Regions from separate parts of the Vreelandella sp. L-25 genome, predicted to be linked through region 3. Evidence: predicted binding sites of a transcription regulator. Region 3 holds the regulator's gene; each other region holds the start of a gene.
What was found. The regulator FliA, encoded in region 3, starts transcription of late flagellar genes. The targets are predictions, from matches to a motif close to CTAAAGTTNNNNNNNNNNCNGCCGATA.

Region 1: the regulator FliA is predicted to act here: its motif matches at 4,242-4,268, upstream of AC13CN_RS11730 (DUF4019 domain-containing protein).
Region 2: the regulator FliA is predicted to act here: its motif matches at 4,253-4,279, upstream of fliD (flagellar filament capping protein FliD).

The regions. Positions count from the first base shown of each region.
Region 1 covers NZ_JBSXNH010000070.1:2,322-8,321, reverse strand. The annotation lists partial or broken gene AC13CN_RS11755 (helix-turn-helix domain-containing protein) at 1-108, opposite strand, end outside; gene AC13CN_RS11750 (glutaminase) at 333-1,253, shown strand; gene AC13CN_RS11745 (methylated-DNA--[protein]-cysteine S-methyltransferase) at 1,250-2,104, opposite strand; gene AC13CN_RS11740 (DUF1206 domain-containing protein) at 2,316-3,125, shown strand; gene AC13CN_RS11735 (YqaA family protein) at 3,133-3,735, shown strand; gene AC13CN_RS11730 (DUF4019 domain-containing protein) at 3,786-4,196, opposite strand; gene AC13CN_RS11725 (class I SAM-dependent DNA methyltransferase) at 4,417-5,172, shown strand; gene AC13CN_RS11720 (YehS family protein) at 5,169-5,639, opposite strand; gene AC13CN_RS11715 (hypothetical protein) at 5,649-6,000, opposite strand, start outside.
Region 2 covers NZ_JBSXNH010000011.1:3,383-9,382, forward strand. The annotation lists gene AC13CN_RS00335 (flagellin N-terminal helical domain-containing protein) at 1-894, opposite strand, end outside; gene fliD (flagellar filament capping protein FliD) at 1,209-2,183, opposite strand; gene AC13CN_RS00345 (flagellar cap protein FliD N-terminal domain-containing protein) at 2,152-2,610, opposite strand; gene fliD (flagellar filament capping protein FliD) at 2,821-4,170, opposite strand; gene AC13CN_RS00355 (UDP-glucose dehydrogenase family protein) at 4,348-5,670, opposite strand; gene AC13CN_RS00360 (hypothetical protein) at 5,836-6,000, shown strand, end outside.
Region 3 covers NZ_JBSXNH010000058.1:50,597-56,596, reverse strand. The annotation lists gene AC13CN_RS06875 (adenosylcobalamin-dependent ribonucleoside-diphosphate reductase) at 1-1,696, opposite strand, end outside; gene AC13CN_RS06870 (hypothetical protein) at 1,891-2,481, shown strand; gene AC13CN_RS06865 (OmpA/MotB family protein) at 2,625-3,296, opposite strand; gene AC13CN_RS06860 (motility protein A) at 3,301-4,116, opposite strand; gene AC13CN_RS06855 (RNA polymerase sigma factor FliA) at 4,156-4,857, opposite strand; gene AC13CN_RS06850 (flagellar protein FlhE) at 4,884-5,366, opposite strand; gene AC13CN_RS06845 (hypothetical protein) at 5,406-6,000, opposite strand, start outside.

The sequences.
Region 1 (6,000 bases), on a different contig from region 3:
GAAGTGGTTGTAGACATAGCGCACACAGCCAAACGTCCGGGCAAGCTGGTCAGCTTGCTCGGACGTGGGATAAAACCGATAGCGGTAGGCACGGTGTACGGTCGTCATGGCTAAAAATTAACGTGGTAAATCTAGCATGTCAACTAAGAGGCGCTGCGCGCCTCGCGCTATCCTGCCTCGGCCTAAAAGGCCGAGGTTTGACGCGCATTTTGATTAAATCGTGCGCCCTCAGGCTTCACAAGGTGCGTCGTGGAAGGGCCGGATAACAGGCAGACAGCCGAGCTTTTTTCCGCTAGGGTAGCGGCTCCCGCTGCCAAACGACGACGCCCGAGATGCAAGAGTTACTCAACGATATTGCCGCCGAGTTGGCCCAGGAAACCGAGCGCGGCAAAATGGCTGATTACATCCCTCAGCTTGCCCATGTAGACCCCAGCCAGTTTGCCATTAGCCTAGCCACGGTAGAGGGCGAGCGCTTTTCGGCGGGCTGCGCGACCACGCCCTTCTCGATTCAGAGTATTTCCAAGGTATTTACCTTGACCATTGCGCTGGGGAAATGGGGCGATGGACTGTGGTCAAAAGTAGGCCGCGAGCCTTCCGGCGACCCGTTCAACTCCATCGTTCAGCTAGAGCATGAGGGCGGCAAACCGCGCAACCCGTTCATCAATGCCGGGGCCATTGCGGTGGTGGATGCCATTATGATGGGCCACGAACCCAAAGAGACTCTGGCCGAAATTTTGAGCTTTGTGCGCTACATCGCAGACGACAACAGCATCTGTTTTGATCATCAAGTCGCTGCGTCGGAAATGGAGCACAAAGATCGCAACGCTTCGCTAGCCCACTTTATGAAAGCCTTTGGGCGGCTGCGCCACGATGTCGATAAAGTGCTCGGCACCTACTTTCACCAGTGCGCTATCGCCATGAGCAGCGAACAGTTGGCCCACGCCGGGCTGTTTCTGGCCTCCGATGGAGTCAACCGCCCCAGCAACCTGCGGGTGGTATCGCCCCAGCGGGCACGGCGGATCAACTCGCTGATGATGATGTGCGGCCACTACGACGCCTCGGGGGAGTTCGCCTTTCGCGTGGGCCTGCCAGGCAAAAGCGGCGTGGGCGGCGGCATTTTAGCCATCGCGCCGGGGCGCGGTTCGCTGGCGGTATGGTCGCCAGGGTTAGATCGCTATGGCAACAGCCTACTAGGCGCACGGGCGCTGGAGATGTTCGTACAACGCACCGGCTGGTCGGTGTTTGGGCACTAGCCGTGGGCGCTTTCCAACTGTTCAGCGTACTGGGCAGCTTCCCAGGCCTGCACTTTGCGTTTCACATCTAGCCCCCAACGGTAGCCGCCTAGCGCGCCGCTTTGCTGAATCACCCGGTGGCAGGGAATCCACAACGCCACCGGGTTAGCCCCCACTGCATTACCCACCGCCCGCGATGATTTCGGCGCCCCCAGCGCCTGGGCAATATGGGAGTAACTGGCAAGCTGCCCGTCCGGAATCATCAGCAGCGCTCGCCAAACGTTCAGCTGAAAATTGGTGCCGCGTACGTGTAGCGACAGCGCCCCCGGCGCAGCCGTTTTCCCTGGCTCGAACAGCGCATCGACGGCATAGCGGGTCGCCTCTGGCCGGTGGCGCACGGTACTGCGCGGCCACTCAGCGGCGAGCTGAGCCAGCATCTCTGCCTCGGGCGTGGCGGCCAGAAACCCCATTCGGCAAATACCCCTTGGCGTCGCTGCCACCAACACTTCGCCAAACGGCGTGGGATGAATGCCGTAAGCAATCTCCACGCCCTCCCCTTGGCGCTTAAACTCGCCAGGCGTGACCGCTTCCAGTGTCACAAAATGATCGTAAAGCCGCGAGCCACCGCTTAGCCCCAGCGCCTGGGCGGTATCGGCCAGGCTTTGCGCCGAGGCAATGAGCTGTTTACCCCGCGCCAGCGTCAGCGCCTGCAAAAAGCGCTTGGGGCTAACGCCTGCATAGCGGCAAAACAGCCGCTGAAAATGGAACGCGCTCAAATGCACCTGCGCCGCCACCGTCTCCAAACTCGGCTGCTGGGTGGCGTTGGCCACCATAAAGGCCATGGCTTTTTCGATGCGGGCGTAGTCGTTCATTGCTTCTATCTCACGGGTAAGGCTAAGGGATAACGCTCACAGTAGTTCAAGCTTAACCAGCGAAGGCCCCAGGGCCCACCCGAATCTTGCTCAGTTTGCATCCCTTTTATCGCCAAATGCCCAATAAACGCTACGCTGGACATTATCTCCCTACACCCACAGTATGGGCCTCCGGAAGGATCGCCATTGCCATTTACGTCAGGAGGACATCATGGACAGTACCCCCCCGAACCAACGGGATGCGGTAAAACTGTTCGCCCGCTTGGGCTACGCCTCGCGGGGGGTCGTGTATTTACTGGTAGGCGGCTTAGCCGCGCTCGCCGCGTTTGGCCAAGGCGGCCAAACCGAAGGCAGCCGCGGCGCGCTTGAAAGCGTACTAACCGCCCCCTTCGGCAAAGTGCTGCTGGGCGTTATTGCATTGGGGTTAGTGGGCTATGCCGTATGGCGCACGCTGCAAGCCCTTCAGGATACTGATCACCACGGCAGCGGCACTAAAGGGCTGGCGATTCGCGGGGGCTTGCTGGTTAGCGCCGTTACGCATACGTTCTTGGCCTTTTTTGCTGCCAAGCTTGTGGTTCATATCGGCGGCTCTAGCGGCTCAGGAGATGGTTCTGAAAGTGCGGCCAGTTGGCTGATGCAGCAGCCCTTCGGGCGCTGGCTGGTGGCCGCAGTCGGCATTGCGCTGATTGGCGCGGGCATCGCCCATGCCATTAAAGGCTGGAAAGCAAAATTCGACCGCCACTTCTCAATGCCTGCCAAAGTGCAGCGCTGGGCTTACCCAGTATGCCGCTTTGGTTTAGCGGTGCGTGGCTTGGTATTTGTTATGGTTGGCAGCTTCTTTATCCTAGCGGCTTACCAGTTCAACCCTAACCAAGCGGGCGGCACGACCGAAGTGTTCAGCACGTTAAGAGGCCAAGCCTTGGGCCAGTGGCTGCTCGCGTTTGTGGCTGTTGGGCTATTTGCGTTTGGCGTGTATAGCTTATTAACCGCTGTTTACCGCCGTATTAACCCTTCCCTGTAGCGCTCCTATGGCCTTTACATCAACGCGTACAAAGCAGTGGTTTGAGCGTATTAACGGCTCGAAAAATATGTTGTGGCTGCTCGCCACCCTCTCCTTTTTAGAAACCATTATTCTGCCGATTCCCATTGAACTGGTATTAATCCCGCTAATGGCAGTGAACCGGCAGCGCATCTGGGCTATTGCCGCCGTTACCACGCTGGGCTGTTTAGTGGCTTCGATAGTGGGCTACGGCGTGGGCATGGTGCTCTACCAATCCCTCGGCACGTGGTTTATCGAATTTATGGGGATGGAGCAGAGCTATCAGGCGTTTCAAGGCTTCTTTGACCAGTACGGCTTTGCAGCCATTCTCGCCATTGGCATTTTGCCGATTCCGTTTCAGGTGGCGATGATTACCGCCGGGCTCTCGGGCTACCCCATCGCGCTGTTCGCCCTGGCCGCCCTCATCGCCCGCGGGCTGCGTTACTACGGACTAGCATGGCTGGTACACCGTTTTGGGCACCGAGTGGAAAGCATGTGGAAACGCCATGCGCTGAAGACCAGCCTAGCGCTGGGCAGTGTGGTGCTTCTGCTAGTCCTGGGGATGCAGGCACTGGCGGGGCTGATCGTGTAGAAAACACACTAGCCGCCAACGTTGGCGGCTATTGATGGGCGCGAATCACGTTACTGCACGTAGTAGCCGCTCACTCGCCACGTGCCCTCTTCCAGATGTGGCGTGACGACTTCGACCACGCGCTGGTTATTCGTGAACTGGGTTTTAAAAGCGAACTCTTTGTAGTCGTTGCGCGGCGCCCCAGGCATCGAGGTGTACTGCGACATGCGGATGCGCCGCCGCGACTCGACGCTGCCCAAATCGTTGCGGGCCAGCGTCACCACGCGCTGCAGCATGGTGGGAGAAAGCGGCGTCTTCAACAGCGGCGACGACTTTTCCCAAGCCTGCTCATATTCACCTTGATCGATCGCTTCCAGCCAAGCGAGCGCGGCCGCTTCCGCCGCCTCGGTGGTAGACGCCTGTACATAAGAAGTCATCGCCAGGAGCAACGCATAGAGAATGAGAGCAAAGGGTTTTAGCATGGCAGCCTCGTATGGCAATCGAATGTGTCGTGCGACTTTAGTAGTTATCGGACCATCACACAATTTCTTTAATCACATTAACCCTAAAGCGCTAGCCAGGCTGTGAAAGAGTGCAAACTTGATCGCCGCTTGGCCAAGCCACTCCTACGCCTTCTCAAACTCCAACCGCTCGTTTACTATGCGCCTCCTCATTTATGTCAGCCCTCACCATTAGGCCACTATGTCCGTCAACGCGCTCTACACCGACCTGTCTGGCTACTACGATTTGATGTGCGTCGACATCGACTACCTGGCCCAAAGCCACGCCATTCGTCGCCTGCACCAAATTTTTGGTAATGAAGGCAAACGCCATTTGGACTTAGCCTGCGGCACCGGCCCTCACGTGCGTTATTTTCTGGATGCTGGCTACACCAGCAGCGGGTTGGATATTAACCAACCGATGCTGGATATTGCCGCCCAACGCTGCCCAGAGGCGCACTTCTCACTGCAGGATATGAGCAGCTTTGAGGTCGACGAGCCGCTGGATCTCATCACCTGCTTTCTCTACTCCATCCACTACAGCGATGGCCTGGACAAGCTCGGCGACTGCATCGCCAGTGCCCACCGCGCCTTGAACGAGGGCGGCGTGTTCTGCTTCAACGCGGTGGATAAGCAGCGGATCGACAACGCGCTGTTCGTCAAGCACACGGTCCAGCAGGCGGAGGATAGGTTCACTTTCCGCTCCGGGTGGCACTACAGCGGCCAAGGGGAGCGGCAGTCGCTGCGGCTGAGCATCGAAAAGACCACGGCGGAGACAACGAAGGTGTGGTACGACGAGCACCCCATGGTGGCCGTCAGTTTTAGCGAACTCATCGCCCTGCTGGAGCCTACCTTCGAGGTGCACGTGTTTGAGCATGATTACCAGACCATCACGCCCTGGGATAACGTCTCAGGCAATGCGATCTTCGTATGTGTGAAACGCGAGCACCTCGCTTAACCGTTATCGTTGGGGCGAAGCTGCCGCTGAATGCCCATCAGGAAATTACGCAGCATTTGGTCTTTGCACTCGCGGTAATTCTTGTGGCTGGGCTTGCGGAAAAACGCGCTGAGTTCGTGAGGGCTAAGCGGCAGGCCCATCTGATCGAACACTTTTAAAATATCCTCTGCCTTCATGTTCAGCGCGATGCGCAGCTTCTGGAACACCATGTTGTTGTTCAGCTGCGATTCTGGCGCAGGCTGCGGGCCTTCACGCTTGCCGCGCTTAAAGCTGATAAAACCGTTCAAGAACGCGGCCAGCTCGCGGTTCTTCATCGTGACGAAAGCGTCGTCTTCGTCTTTTTTTAGCCACGCGGTGACCTGCGGCTGGGTAACGGGCACTTCTGCCAGCGCGAAGATATCCACGATGGTATTGTCTTTTAAATCAAAGGTGTAGCGGATACGGCGAAAAATATCGTTGTTGGTCAAAATCAGGTCCTAACCGGTAGTTAATGTTGCCAGCAGCTCATCAATTTCTGCTTTAAGTTCGTTATCTTCAATAGTGTGGGCACTGGCCTGGGCCTGCTGCAAGCGTTCAATCGCCGCCTGGTTGTCGCCCAGCTCCACTTGCAGTGCCGCCATGGAAAAACCAATCGAGGCAATGTGGTCGTTCGACTGCTTGGCTACCGCCTTATCCAGCGCTTTTTGGTAGATGGGCAGCGCGTCTTCTAGCTCTTCGGTGAAGTCGGCCAGGGTTTCCCACTGCTCTGGGTGGTCTTTCCCGGTATTCTCGTGCTCGGTGCAGATCGCCTCAAGCTCGGCATACAGCGCTTCAAAAGTGGCGCGGTCA
Region 2 (6,000 bases), on a different contig from region 3:
GTCAATATTAACTTCAACGGTGTTACCAGTATTCAGCTCATAAGTTGCGCTGATGGAGCCTGAAGCTGGAATAATCGCAGCGCCAATATCTGCAGAACTGCCATTGGCAATGGTTGCACCATAGGTGAAGTTACCCTCACCATCGGCAGTAAATGTACTGCCTGTTGCTGCAACGCCAAAAGGCGTCTCACCGGCAAACGTGATAGTGTTTGTTGCTGCCAACTCACCAAGCACCTGAGAACCTGTCAGCGCCGTGTTATCGGTAGTCAGCGTGTAGTCAGCATTGTTAACACCACCAGTTGCGATACGACCGCCAGCCTGAGCCTGAAGATCAGACTCTTTTGCTTTCGCGTTTTCAGAAGCAGCACCATCGACGTTAAAACCTTGCAGACCGAGGGTTTCACGGGTGATTTGCTTCAGATTAACTGTGATGGCTTCACCGTCGTTGGCGCCCACTTGAATCTTGAATTCTTGGTCGCTTGCCAGCACTTTGGTGCCATTAAAGTCGGTTTCTTCAGAAATACGGTCGATTTCGTTCAAGCGCTGGCCGATTTCTGCTTGGATGGACTCAAGGTCTTCGGTGGAGTTAGTGGCATTTTGTGCCTGCACGCTCAGCTCACGAATACGCTGCAGGTTATCGTTGACCTGATTCAGGGCGCCTTCGGCAGTCTGGGCAACGGAGATACCGTCATTGGCATTACGCTGCGCCTGTGCCAGACCGGTGATTTGAGCCGTCATGCGGTTCGCAATGGCCTGACCCGCCGCATCATCCTTGGCGCTGTTGATACGCAGGCCGGAGGAGAGCCTTTCCATGCTCGTTTGTAATGCGTTCTGGCTCTTGTTTAGGTTCTGCTGACCGATCATCGATGTGATGTTGGTATTGATCACTGACATGGTGTGATTCTCCTTGCGTTAACACTGGCCTTGAAGGCCCGCTTTTCGGCGACATGAAGCGCCGTTGTATTAATTAACGGCCTGATGGGAAGAACCTTTAGGGTGAGTAGTAAAAAATTATGTAATGTTTGGTAACTTAGTGATGACTTTTGGCAACTAGCTGACATCGGTCGCGAGCTAAAGCTGCCTCCCACAGCAGTCACCAACTTCACCACCTACCGTGGCTGCTTTTACCATGGCTCTTTCCACCTTCACCCTGGCTCAGAAGTGAAAAAGCCCCCTTGAAATGGGGGCTAGCGGGCGATTTTTAGCGGCTACCTCTTGCGCCCTAGCTGGGCATCTAGTGCATCAAACTGTTGGGTGAGGTAACTACTCATGCTGTTCATTTGCGCAATCATACTGTCCAACTGCCCGAACTGAGAGCGGTAGCGGCTCATGGTGCGCTCGATGGTCACTTCCATACGCTCAAAACGCTCATCTAGGCTTTTCACCCGGTTTTCAGCACCGCTAATGGCCAGCTTGACCACGCCATTGTTGCTGAGCATTTGGTCGATAGTGGTGGACAGCTTGCCAGCCAGGCCGTTCTCTTTTTTATCACCCGCGAAGAAGTCGCTCAGCGCCTGGGGGTTATTGGCCACCAGGTCGGATAGCTTGTCGTCATCCACTGCCAGCTTACCGTCGCGCTGCAGGGTAATGCCTAGCTGGTTCAGGGTGCCCAGTTCACCACCTTCCACACCACCGGTCAACACGCTGCGTAAGCGGCTTTCAATGGTGCGCACGGTGCTGTCGCCGACCAGCTCGCCTGCGGTTTCGCTGTCGCCGGTAAAGCTGGTGAGTTTGGCAATGGTGCCTTTCAGGTCGTTGAACGCTTTCACGAAGTCGTTGATGGCTTCGCGCTGCTTGAGGGTGTCTCGTTCGACGCTAATGGTACTGGTGGCCGTTTCGCCTTCGGCAATACTCAACTCGGCCAGGTTGAGCGTAACCCCCTGAATGGCCCCTTCGATCTGGTTTTTGGCACTGCTGATGGCAATGCCATTGACGGTTAGCGCGGCATTTTCGCCAGAACGCTTGGTGTCGGCATCTTCGCTAAACGGCCCTGCTACCGTTACCGCGGGGTCCTGGCTGGTATCTACAACGCTGAAGCCTTCAATCGAAGCATCTGCTCCCGTGGCCTTGGAGCTGAGCGCCAGGCGGTAGCCTTCCCCATCGTTGATGATGGTGGCGTTAACACCGGCATCCTTGTGGGCGTTAATGGCGTTACGAATGGCTTCCAGGCTGCTGTTGGGCAATGGCAATATCGACCGAATCCGCGCCGCCAAAATTGAGCCGTATGGCCGTGGCCCCTTGTAGGTCTAGCGCGGCGTTTTTTTCACCCGTGATGCGGTTAGATGCCAGGGTGCCAGAGGTGGCCAACTGAGATACCTCTACCCGGTAGCTACCGGGCAAGGCACTGGCGGAGGTAGTGGCTTTAATGGCATCGCCACGCACGTTCGCGGAAAGGCTTTGGTAGAGCTTCGGGTCGTTGAGTTTCGCTACAGCATCTTGAAAGCTGTTTAGCGATGTTTGCAGCTGCCCGTAGGCAGAAATTTTCGCCTGCTGCTGTTTTTTCTGCAGCGTGATAGGCGCGAGCTTGCCCCGCTCCGCTTCTTGAAGCTGATCCAACAAGCCGGTGAGGTCCAGGCCAGAGCCGACGCCTAGAGAGGTTATTGTCGCCATGCAGATGTTCCTCAATGCAAAAGGCTAAACCCACAATTATTGATACATTGCGCCAGCGGTGGCGTTTCGACTGGATTTAATAGCATTCTTATCGACGGAACAACGGCTAACTTTAGGTCTTTTTTATCACCTAACTCCGAATACCCCATTACCCCAATAAAAACGCCTGCTTATCGCAGGCGCTTTGGAGATAGCTAAACAAAGTTGGTATTATTTTCGGCCTAGCTGTGCACCTAACGCATCAAACTGCTGGGTGAGGTAGCTGCTGGTTTGGTTCATTTGGGCAATCATGCTATCCAACTGGCCAAACTGAGTGCGGTAGCGAGAAATGGTCTGCTCGATGGATTGCTCCATGCGCGTGTAACGCTCGCCCAGCGACTCAACGCGGTTTTCAGCACCAGAAATCGCGCCGGATACCGTACCATTAGTGCCTAGCAACTGCTCGATGGTTTGGTTCACTTGGCCTGCCATACCTTCGTTATCGGCAGCGCCTGCAAAAAAGGCGGAGAGCGCACCCTGATTATTGGCAATGGCGTCGTCTAGCTTGCCGCTATCGATTTCCAGCGTGCCGTCTCGCTGCAGCGAAATACCGATATCCGTTAGCATCGAGAACTGGCCTTCGATACCTCCACCCAACACGCTGCGTAAACGCGACTCCACCGTGCGTACCGCGCTGTCGCCCAGCAGCTCCCCAGCAGCGCCGGTTTCCGCATTAAAGCTGGTGAGTTCGCCAATGGTGCCTTTTAGGTCGTTGTAGGCATCGACAAAGCCGGTTATCGCTTCGCGTACTGCTAGGGTGTTTTGCTCGACTTTCACCGTGCTATCCCCTTCTGCTTGAAGGTTCAGCGTGACGCCTTGAATGGCGCCCTCTACCTGATTAGTAGGGCTGGTAATGGCCACACCGTTGACATTCAATTTCGCATCCTGGCCTGCTTGCGTAAACTCTGATTCCAACTGCCCGCCAAATGCCGCCCCTAGCGTTATGCCTGAGATAGACGCGTCTTCACCGGTTTGCGTAGAGTTGAGTGCTAGCCGGTAATTGTCACCGTCGAAAATGATAGAGGCAGAGACACCACTATCTTCTTTCGCATTAATGGCATCACGCACTTCTTCAAGCGAGCTGTTGGCAGCAATGTCCACCACAACGTCAGCTTGATCAGCGCCTGCAAAATTGAGTGTCAGCGTGGTCGCTTCTGTGGTCAGGGCGGTAGTTGAATCCGGCACGCCTGCGGTTGCCAGGGTGCCCGATGTGGCTAACTGAGTGACGGATACGTTATAGCTACCGGGCTGCGCTTCGCCATTGGCCGTGGCAGTGAATGCTTCACCGCTAACGTTGGTCGAGAGACTCTCATACAGTGTGCTGTCGTTGAGAGCATCCGCTGCGTCCTGAAACGCTGACAGGGCCGTTTGTAGCTGGCCGTAGGCGGAAATTTTGGTTTGCTGAGTTTCCAGTTGTCGCTCGATGGGTTCCAGCTTGCCGCGTTCGGCTTCTTGCAGTTGGTCTAGCAAGCCGTTGAGGTCCAGCCCTGAACCAATACCAAGTGATGAAATGGAAGCCATGCGTACCGTCCCTTTTTCGCGTTGTGCGGCCGTCTTACCGATTTTGCGGCAGCCATTATTCAAGTTAGCTAATTAGTTATTTATTCGGCATTGAGCCTATTAACTTTAACAAATTTATTAGCTCTGGGCTTACCCATTTACCAGAAACAGCAAACCAAAGCTATAAACTTCTGTTTATTAAGACTTTCTACCGACACCCACATAGCAAACACCCGCCTCACTCAACGCGCTGGGTGCGTATAAATTACGCCCATCTACCACTAATTTATTATTTAGCTGGCTTGCTAACCAAGTGAAGTCAACGGTGCGAAACTCCTTCCACTCTGTACAGATGGCCAGTGCATCGGCACCTTTTACTGCCTGTATACGGTCGCCTGCGAGCATCAGGTCGTCACGCTCGCCATACAGCCTTCGGCACTCACCCATCGCTTCCGGGTCGAACGCTTGCACCTTTGCGCCTGCTGCCCACAGGGCTTCCATCAGTGCTCGGCTGGGCGCTTCGCGCATATCATCGGTGCCGGGCTTAAATGCTAGCCCCCAAATAGCAATCACTTTTCCCTCTAAGTTACCGAGGCTCTCTTGCAGTTTTATGTAAAGCGTTTGTTTTTGGCGCTGATTAACGGCTTCTACGGCTTTTAATAATTCCGGCGTGTAACCTAATTGCAAAGCAGCTTGCTCAAGGGCGTGCACATCTTTAGGAAAACAGGAGCCGCCATAACCACAACCAGGGTAAATAAAGTGATAGCCAATACGCGGGTCGCTCCCTATGCCCCGCCGTACGTCTTCAATATCAACCTCTAAGCGCTCCGCTAAATTCGCCATTTCGTTCATAAAGCTGATTTTGGTCGCCAGCATGGCGTTGGCAGCATATTTCGTCAGTTCTGCCGCTCGCACGCTCATAAACATGAGCTTGTCGTGGTTGCGGTTATAGGGAGCGTAGCAGGCTTTCATGCGCTCTTTTACCCGCTCGCTCTCGGTGCCTACGATAATGCGGGCGCCGCGGGTGAAGTCGTCAATGGCAGCGCCTTCTTTCATAAACTCAGGGTTGGAGCACACATCAAAAGGGTGTTCAACCTTACGCTGCTGTAGCACGCGGCTGATGGTGTCGCTGACACGCTCGGCCGTGCCTACCGGTACCGTCGATTTATCAACCACCAGCTTATAGCCCTGCATGTGCTGGCCGATACTTTCCGCGACGCTTAATACGTACTGCAGATCAGCGCTGCCATCTTCGTCTGGCGGGGTGCCCACCGCGATAAACAGCGTGTCGCTTTCGGTTACCGCCTGTGCGGTATCTGTGGTAAATCGCAAACGCCCAGCGGCAACGTTATGCGCTACCAGCTGGCTCAGGCCTGGCTCGAAAATAGGGATCTCACCACGGCTAAGCTGTGCGATGCGGTTAGCATCAATATCCATGCAGATGACCTGATGACCCACATCCGCCAAACACGCACCTGCCACGAGTCCTACATATCCGGTACCAAAAACGCTAATTTGCATAATCAACCAGCTCTAAAAGAAGTCTTGCGAGACTACCACACCTTTTTTGTAATTCAGATGACACGCAAAACCCAGCCCAATACATAGACCTTGGTCTAACACTCCTACTGCTTTACAATGCACTGCAGCACACCCATTTTGCTGCGATTGCAGGAGCAACCCACCATGCCCGCTGAAGCATTATCCCCCGCGACCACTGCTTCCTTCCACGTACAGCGCAGCTTGCGCCACTGCCTTTCTAGCGTAGCGGAACTGCTTTATGAGAGCGGCCATGTGCTTGAAACCATCACCCTGATACAGCGTGGTTTATCGCACCAGGAGTTGATCTCT
Region 3 (6,000 bases):
AGTGGCGGTAGGCCGCTAGTTCAAACGACACGACCTCCACCTGCTCCTTGGTCTTTTTACCGGACTGAATGATGTTGCGGAAATAGCGATGGGAGAACGACGGCTCGATCCCGTTAGAGGCGTTGTTGCCCATGGAGAGCGAGATGGTACCCGTGGGGGCAATCGAGCTGTGGTGGGTAAACCGCGCGCCGTGCTCGGCCAGCTGTGCCACCAGCTCCGGCTCAAGCTCGGCCACTTTGGCCATGTACTGGCTGTAGCGGGCGTGCAGAATCCGCCCCGGCACCTTGTCGCCTACCTCGTAGCCGTCGCTGGCGAGCTGAGGGCGCTCGCGCATCATCTTAGGCGTAATGGTGTGCTCCTCTTCAAGCACTGGCGCCATGCCCTTCTCTTTAGAAAGCTCCAGCGCCTGCTTCCACCCTTCCAACGCCAAATGACGACTGACCTCTTCAGTGAACGTCAGCGACGCCTGAGAGCCGTAGGGAATTTTCAGCATGGTCAGGGTCGAACCAAGACCTAAAAAGCCCATGCCGTGGCGGCGTTTGGCTTCAATTTCGCGCTGTTGCTGGGGGAGCGGCAGGCCAGCAATTTCCACCACGTTGTCGAGCATACGGGTGAAAATCGCCACGACTTTACGGTAGCGCTCCCAATCAAACCGCGGCTCGGCGCTAAACGGTTCGATCACAAACTTGGTCAGGTTGACCGAGCCCAGCAGGCAAGCGCCCTCTGGCGGTAGTGGCTGCTCGCCGCAGGGGTTAGTCGCGCGGATATCTTCGCAGAACCAGTTGTTGTTCATGCGGTTGACTTGATCGATTAGGATAAAGCCCGGCTCGGCGTAGTCGTAGGTGGAGGACATAATCGTGTCCCACAACTCGCGAGCTTTAATCACCTCGACAACACGGCAGGCCACGCGCCCTTCGGCATCCACCGTGTAGCCCTCTTCCACCACCGGCCAGTCGCGGTAAATCACCTCTTCGACGCTCACATCCTCTTTCTCACCAGGATGCAGTGGGAAGGCCAGCGGCCAATCGGCGTTGTGCTTCACCGCTTCCATAAACTCATCGGTAATGAGTAGGCTCAGGTTAAATTGACGCAGCCGCCCTGCTTCGCGCTTGGCTTGAATAAACTCGCGCACGTCCGGGTGCCCCACATCGAAGGTACCCATCTGGGCACCGCGACGGCCTCCGGCCGAGGCCACGGTGAAGCACATCTTGTCGTAGATATCCATAAACGCCAGCGGGCCATTGGTGCCCGCTCCTGCGCCAAACACAAAGGCACCTTTATGGCGCAGGGTCGAGAAGTCGTAGCCAATACCGGCGCCCGACTTCAATGTCATACCCGCATCGACCACGGAGTCGAGGATATCGCGCATAGAGTCACGAATAGTGCGAGAAACGGTGCAATTAATCAGACTGACGGCGGGCTTGTAGGCTTCGGCTCCCGCATTAGAGAGAATTCGCCCAGCGGGAATAGCACCATTTTCCAGCGCCCAGCGAAATTTGGGTAGCCACTCATCGGCCTTTTCACCCTCTACGGCAGCTAGGGCCCGGGCCACGCGCTCAAAGGTCGCTGCGACATCTTGATCCACCGGTTGGCCATGACGATCTTTTAACCGATATTTGGCATCCCAGATTTCCCTAGATGGAGCCTGCATAGGGACTTCACTGGATGTCTTCATCGCCTTGGCTGCGGTACTCATGTTCACGAAACTCCTTCACGATGGGTAGCGATCGCGCTAAAAAACGGGCCGATTATACGCGGCATCGTAGGGGAGTATAGCCCCGAATTTCTACTATATGGGCCGTTTTTTTGATGCCAACAACACTAGATATAGAAAAATCAGCACCTTGCCCTTTTGCTTATTCCCAACACGCTATAGGCTTAAAGTTTTCGATGACGATACGACCTATGAACTTCCTGAAAACATCAACTTTCGCCGTCACCGCCATGCTGCTTGTCACAGCTCCCCTTTCATTGGCCGCTACATTTAATGTGGAAACAGTGGCTACCCATGGGCACTGGCAATCCATGGCGCTGACCCTAGGAGAAGAGCGCCACTTTCGTGCTGTAGAGACCCACAGCTACTCCGATGCCACGCTAAGCATAAATGCTACTCAAGGAGTCTGTGATTTACCGTGGCTGGAGATGCGCGTCACCCTAGCGCAGCAGCAGGGTGAGAGCCGAGCGGTGAATCTGGTACCCACTCGGCTGCGGATTGGTGACAACCCGATTGTCGATACCATGGCGGAGTTTATTACCGAGCGGGGCGATGACGGCTTTTATGCCCATTTTTATTTGAGCGATATGGAGACGCTGATCGCTGAGATGCAGTCGGGCGAGCAGCTGTTTTTAGGATTTGACCAGGGTGAGCAGGAACCGTGGTACATGACCTTTAGTTTGGAAGGTGCTGGCGATGCCATTCAACGCATGCAGTCGCTGTGTAGCGGCGCCTCTATCACAGAGGCACCTGCTCCTCCGGGTTAAGCGCACGCTCTTCCGCAACCTCTACTCGATTACGGCCGCTGTGCTTGGCTTGATACATAGCGGCATCGGCCCGGGCCATCAGCGTTTTACAGCTGTCAGTAGCGAATGATGCTTCGACACGAAGATAGCCTCGAGATATCTCTTTACCCCTTGACCTGTTGCTTCAGCAACAGCTCAACGCGTCGGTTGGCAGCTCGCCCTTCCGCAGTAGCATTACTTTCCATGGGTTGGGTGTCGGCATAGCCGACGGCCCGCATACGTGAAATGGCAATACCTTGCCGCTCTAACTGGCGTACCACTGCGATAGCTCGTCCCACTGAGAGTTCCCAGTTAGACGGAAACCGAGCGGTCGCGATCGGCACATTATCGGTGTGGCCCTCAACGGAAATTTGACCATCAAAAGCCTGTAGCACCGGAGAGAGCCGTTCTAACACAACTTGCCCCTGGGGCGTTAGCACATCATTGCCACTGGGAAATAAAAGGCTATCGTCAATACGTAGCGTAACGCCCTCTTGCCCCTGGGAGACACTCACTCCAGGGATATCAAGCCCTGCCATTTGGGGATGTAAGCCATCGTGGCGGGGAAGTATTCCTGTGGCTAGGCTAGCCAATGGCAGTGACGTAACGGCATTCGAGGGATCCATGATACTGCTTTCACTCCCTTCGCCACCGCCGGATGGCGTAAGCGCCAACAGCAGTACAAACAGGGTAATCAGCAGCGTCAATACATCCAGGTAACTGGTCAGCCAGCTCTCGTCACTCTCCCCCACTTCGGCGGGAAGCTCCAAAGCATGCCGTGAGTCGCGGTCGAGCATGGCGCTACCCTTTTAATGCGGAACCCATATCGGGCCGAGGCTTAACGTTCGAGTCACGAATTTCGTCGTGGTAATTCGCTACGAAGGAGTTAAGCGTCTCTTCAATAAACGATGGCAGACGGCGCTTGGTAATTAGCGAAATGCCTTCCAGCACCATGTTCATAGTGATAAGGCGCTCTTCCGTACGCCGCTCTAGCTTCACGGCAATCGGTTTAAACACCAAATTGGCCAACAGGATGCCATAGAAAGTAGTCAACAGCGCCACTGCCATCCGGGGCCCAATTACTTCCAGGTCACCCGCATCCATCACTTCGAGCATGTTGACCAAGCCTACCAAAGTACCAATCATGCCAAAGGCCGGTGCATAGGTGGCCATGGTGCGGAAAATTTGGGCTTCAGCATGCTCGCGGGCTTTCAGCCGCGCAATACGCCAGCGCAGCATGTCGAAGATTTCATCCTCTTTTGTATTCGCAATGACCAGTTGAATACCGGTGCGCAAAAACGGATTACGGGTATGTTCCAGTTCTTTCTCAACCGCTCTAACATCCCCCTTAAACCAAAGGCGCGACATGGAAACCAACTCATTGATGTCATCTCGCACATAGGTGTTTTCACGGCGGAAAACTAAACCAACCAGACGCACCACACGCAGCACTTCTTTCAGCGGATAGCTGATAAACGTGGCCGCCAGCGTGCCAGTGACCACAATGGCAAGCCCCGGTAAGTTAATAAAGCTCTCGGGAGACTCTGCGGTAAAAAATAAAACGCTTACCAACAACAGCATGCTGGCAAATATACCGATCAGCGTAGATGGATTCATCAACGGCTCCTCGCCGGTTATGGTTAGTGAGTGAGAGGATTAATTAGTCTCATGTAGGCGAGCACGCAGCCGACTCACCGCCTGGCTGTGAAGCTGTGAAACCCGTGATTCGGTGACACCGAGCACAGCGCCCACTTCTTTTAGATTCATCTCTTCTTGGTAATACAGCGCCATTAGCAGCTTCTCGCGCTCGGGCAGTGCTTCAATGGCGTCGATCAGCGTTTGCCGCTGCTGTTCATCCAATAATTGTTCAAACGGCTGTCGGTGAGTGTCGTCCCCCGCAGGCTCGCCGCCATCCGCAATGAGCTCTTCGAACGGCAATAATTTCCCGCTATTGGTATCGTTGAGCAGTTGCTGGTAATCACTTAGCGGCATCTCCAGTTCACGGGCAATCTCCCCCTCTTCCGGGGGGCGCCCCAGCTGCTGCTCTAAACGACGCACAGCATCATCTACCGCCCGTGCCGAGCGGCGTACGCTGCGGGGCAGCCAGTCACGAGTGCGCAGCTCGTCCATCATCGCGCCACGGATGCGCTGGCTTGCAAAGGTAGCAAATGTTGCTCCTTGGGCAGCATCAAAGCGCCCTAATGCCTCTAACAAGCCCACCATACCCGCCTGGATCAGATCATCCAGCTCAATACTCGCGGGCAACCTTACCTGCAGCGTTAAGGCCTGACGTCTCACCAGTGGCATGTATTGAGTTAACAGCTCACTCTGTTTGATCCTGCCTTGTGCTGTATACATCCTCGTGCCTCGCGGCTTAACAACCTTTACTGATAGTTCACGATCACTTGTAACCCCTGTACTCGCACAGGGCGTTGCCCTGGCTGCAGCGTAAACCGAAAGTACAGCGGTGCGCTCGCCAACATTCCCGATAGAGCGGTCGTGCTACCGCGCATGCCTGATAGTGCAACACAGCGTTCAGGATGACATAGCCAAGCGTTCACAGGCGTTCCCGGCGGTGATTCAAAGCGCCATTGAATTCGCGACAGCACAGCATTACGCAGTGGGACGCCCGCTGGCGGGGTTATCGCCTGGCTGCTGCTGGTACGGTCGCTCATTGCTACCATCACACTAGGCACTTGGCTGCTCCAACTGCCGGTTGCGGCCTGCGTATTCAACGCGAAAAGCCATAACCCTGCTACTAGCCCTAAACAGCCCATTTTTCTTACTGTTAACAACTTTGCAGGTTTTATCAACGCCTCAATAGCCATCTGCTTAGCGTTACTTACCCAACTCGCCAAACTCTGCATAACTCTCCCCTTGAGCGACACATGCACCCTGGCCCGCCGCTAGCGCGCCAGCAGCAGAAGCTCAATATCTAAATAACGAGCGGAAGCATTGCCCAAATTATCCAGCAACCCCCGGCGCGGCAGGTGGGGTTCATGAAGGGCTAGAAGACGCCGCGGACCACCATGCTCGCGTAATTGGCGCAACACTCGGTACATGGTGGCAAAGGCGTCAGCATCACTGTTGATCCACAACGCCCAGCGTGAGTAACGCTCGGCTAAGTCAGTCAGCGAGGCGCTGTCAGGCATGACAATATGAACATCCCAATCCTGTGGGTCACCTGCCCATTGCCTCCCAAGGGCCGACCATTGCCCCAGCCGACCTCGCACTTTGTCCACCTGCGCTGCGCCAGCATGAGGTAAGCCTACTACCACTAACGTTTTTTTCGGTCTTGGAGGCGCCACGGTGGCAGGCTCGGCAGCAGCAGCTACCGTCGGTGCCATGGCCTCCTGGGTATACGCGGCGGCTTCCTCTTCGTTAACGGGTGCGGCAGGCACTGTCTCGTCACTTTCCACGTTATGGCCGACTTCATCAGCACCGCGCTGCTGGCGCTGTAAATCGGCCCATTTGCGCAGGCCAGCCGCCTGATCCTGGCCA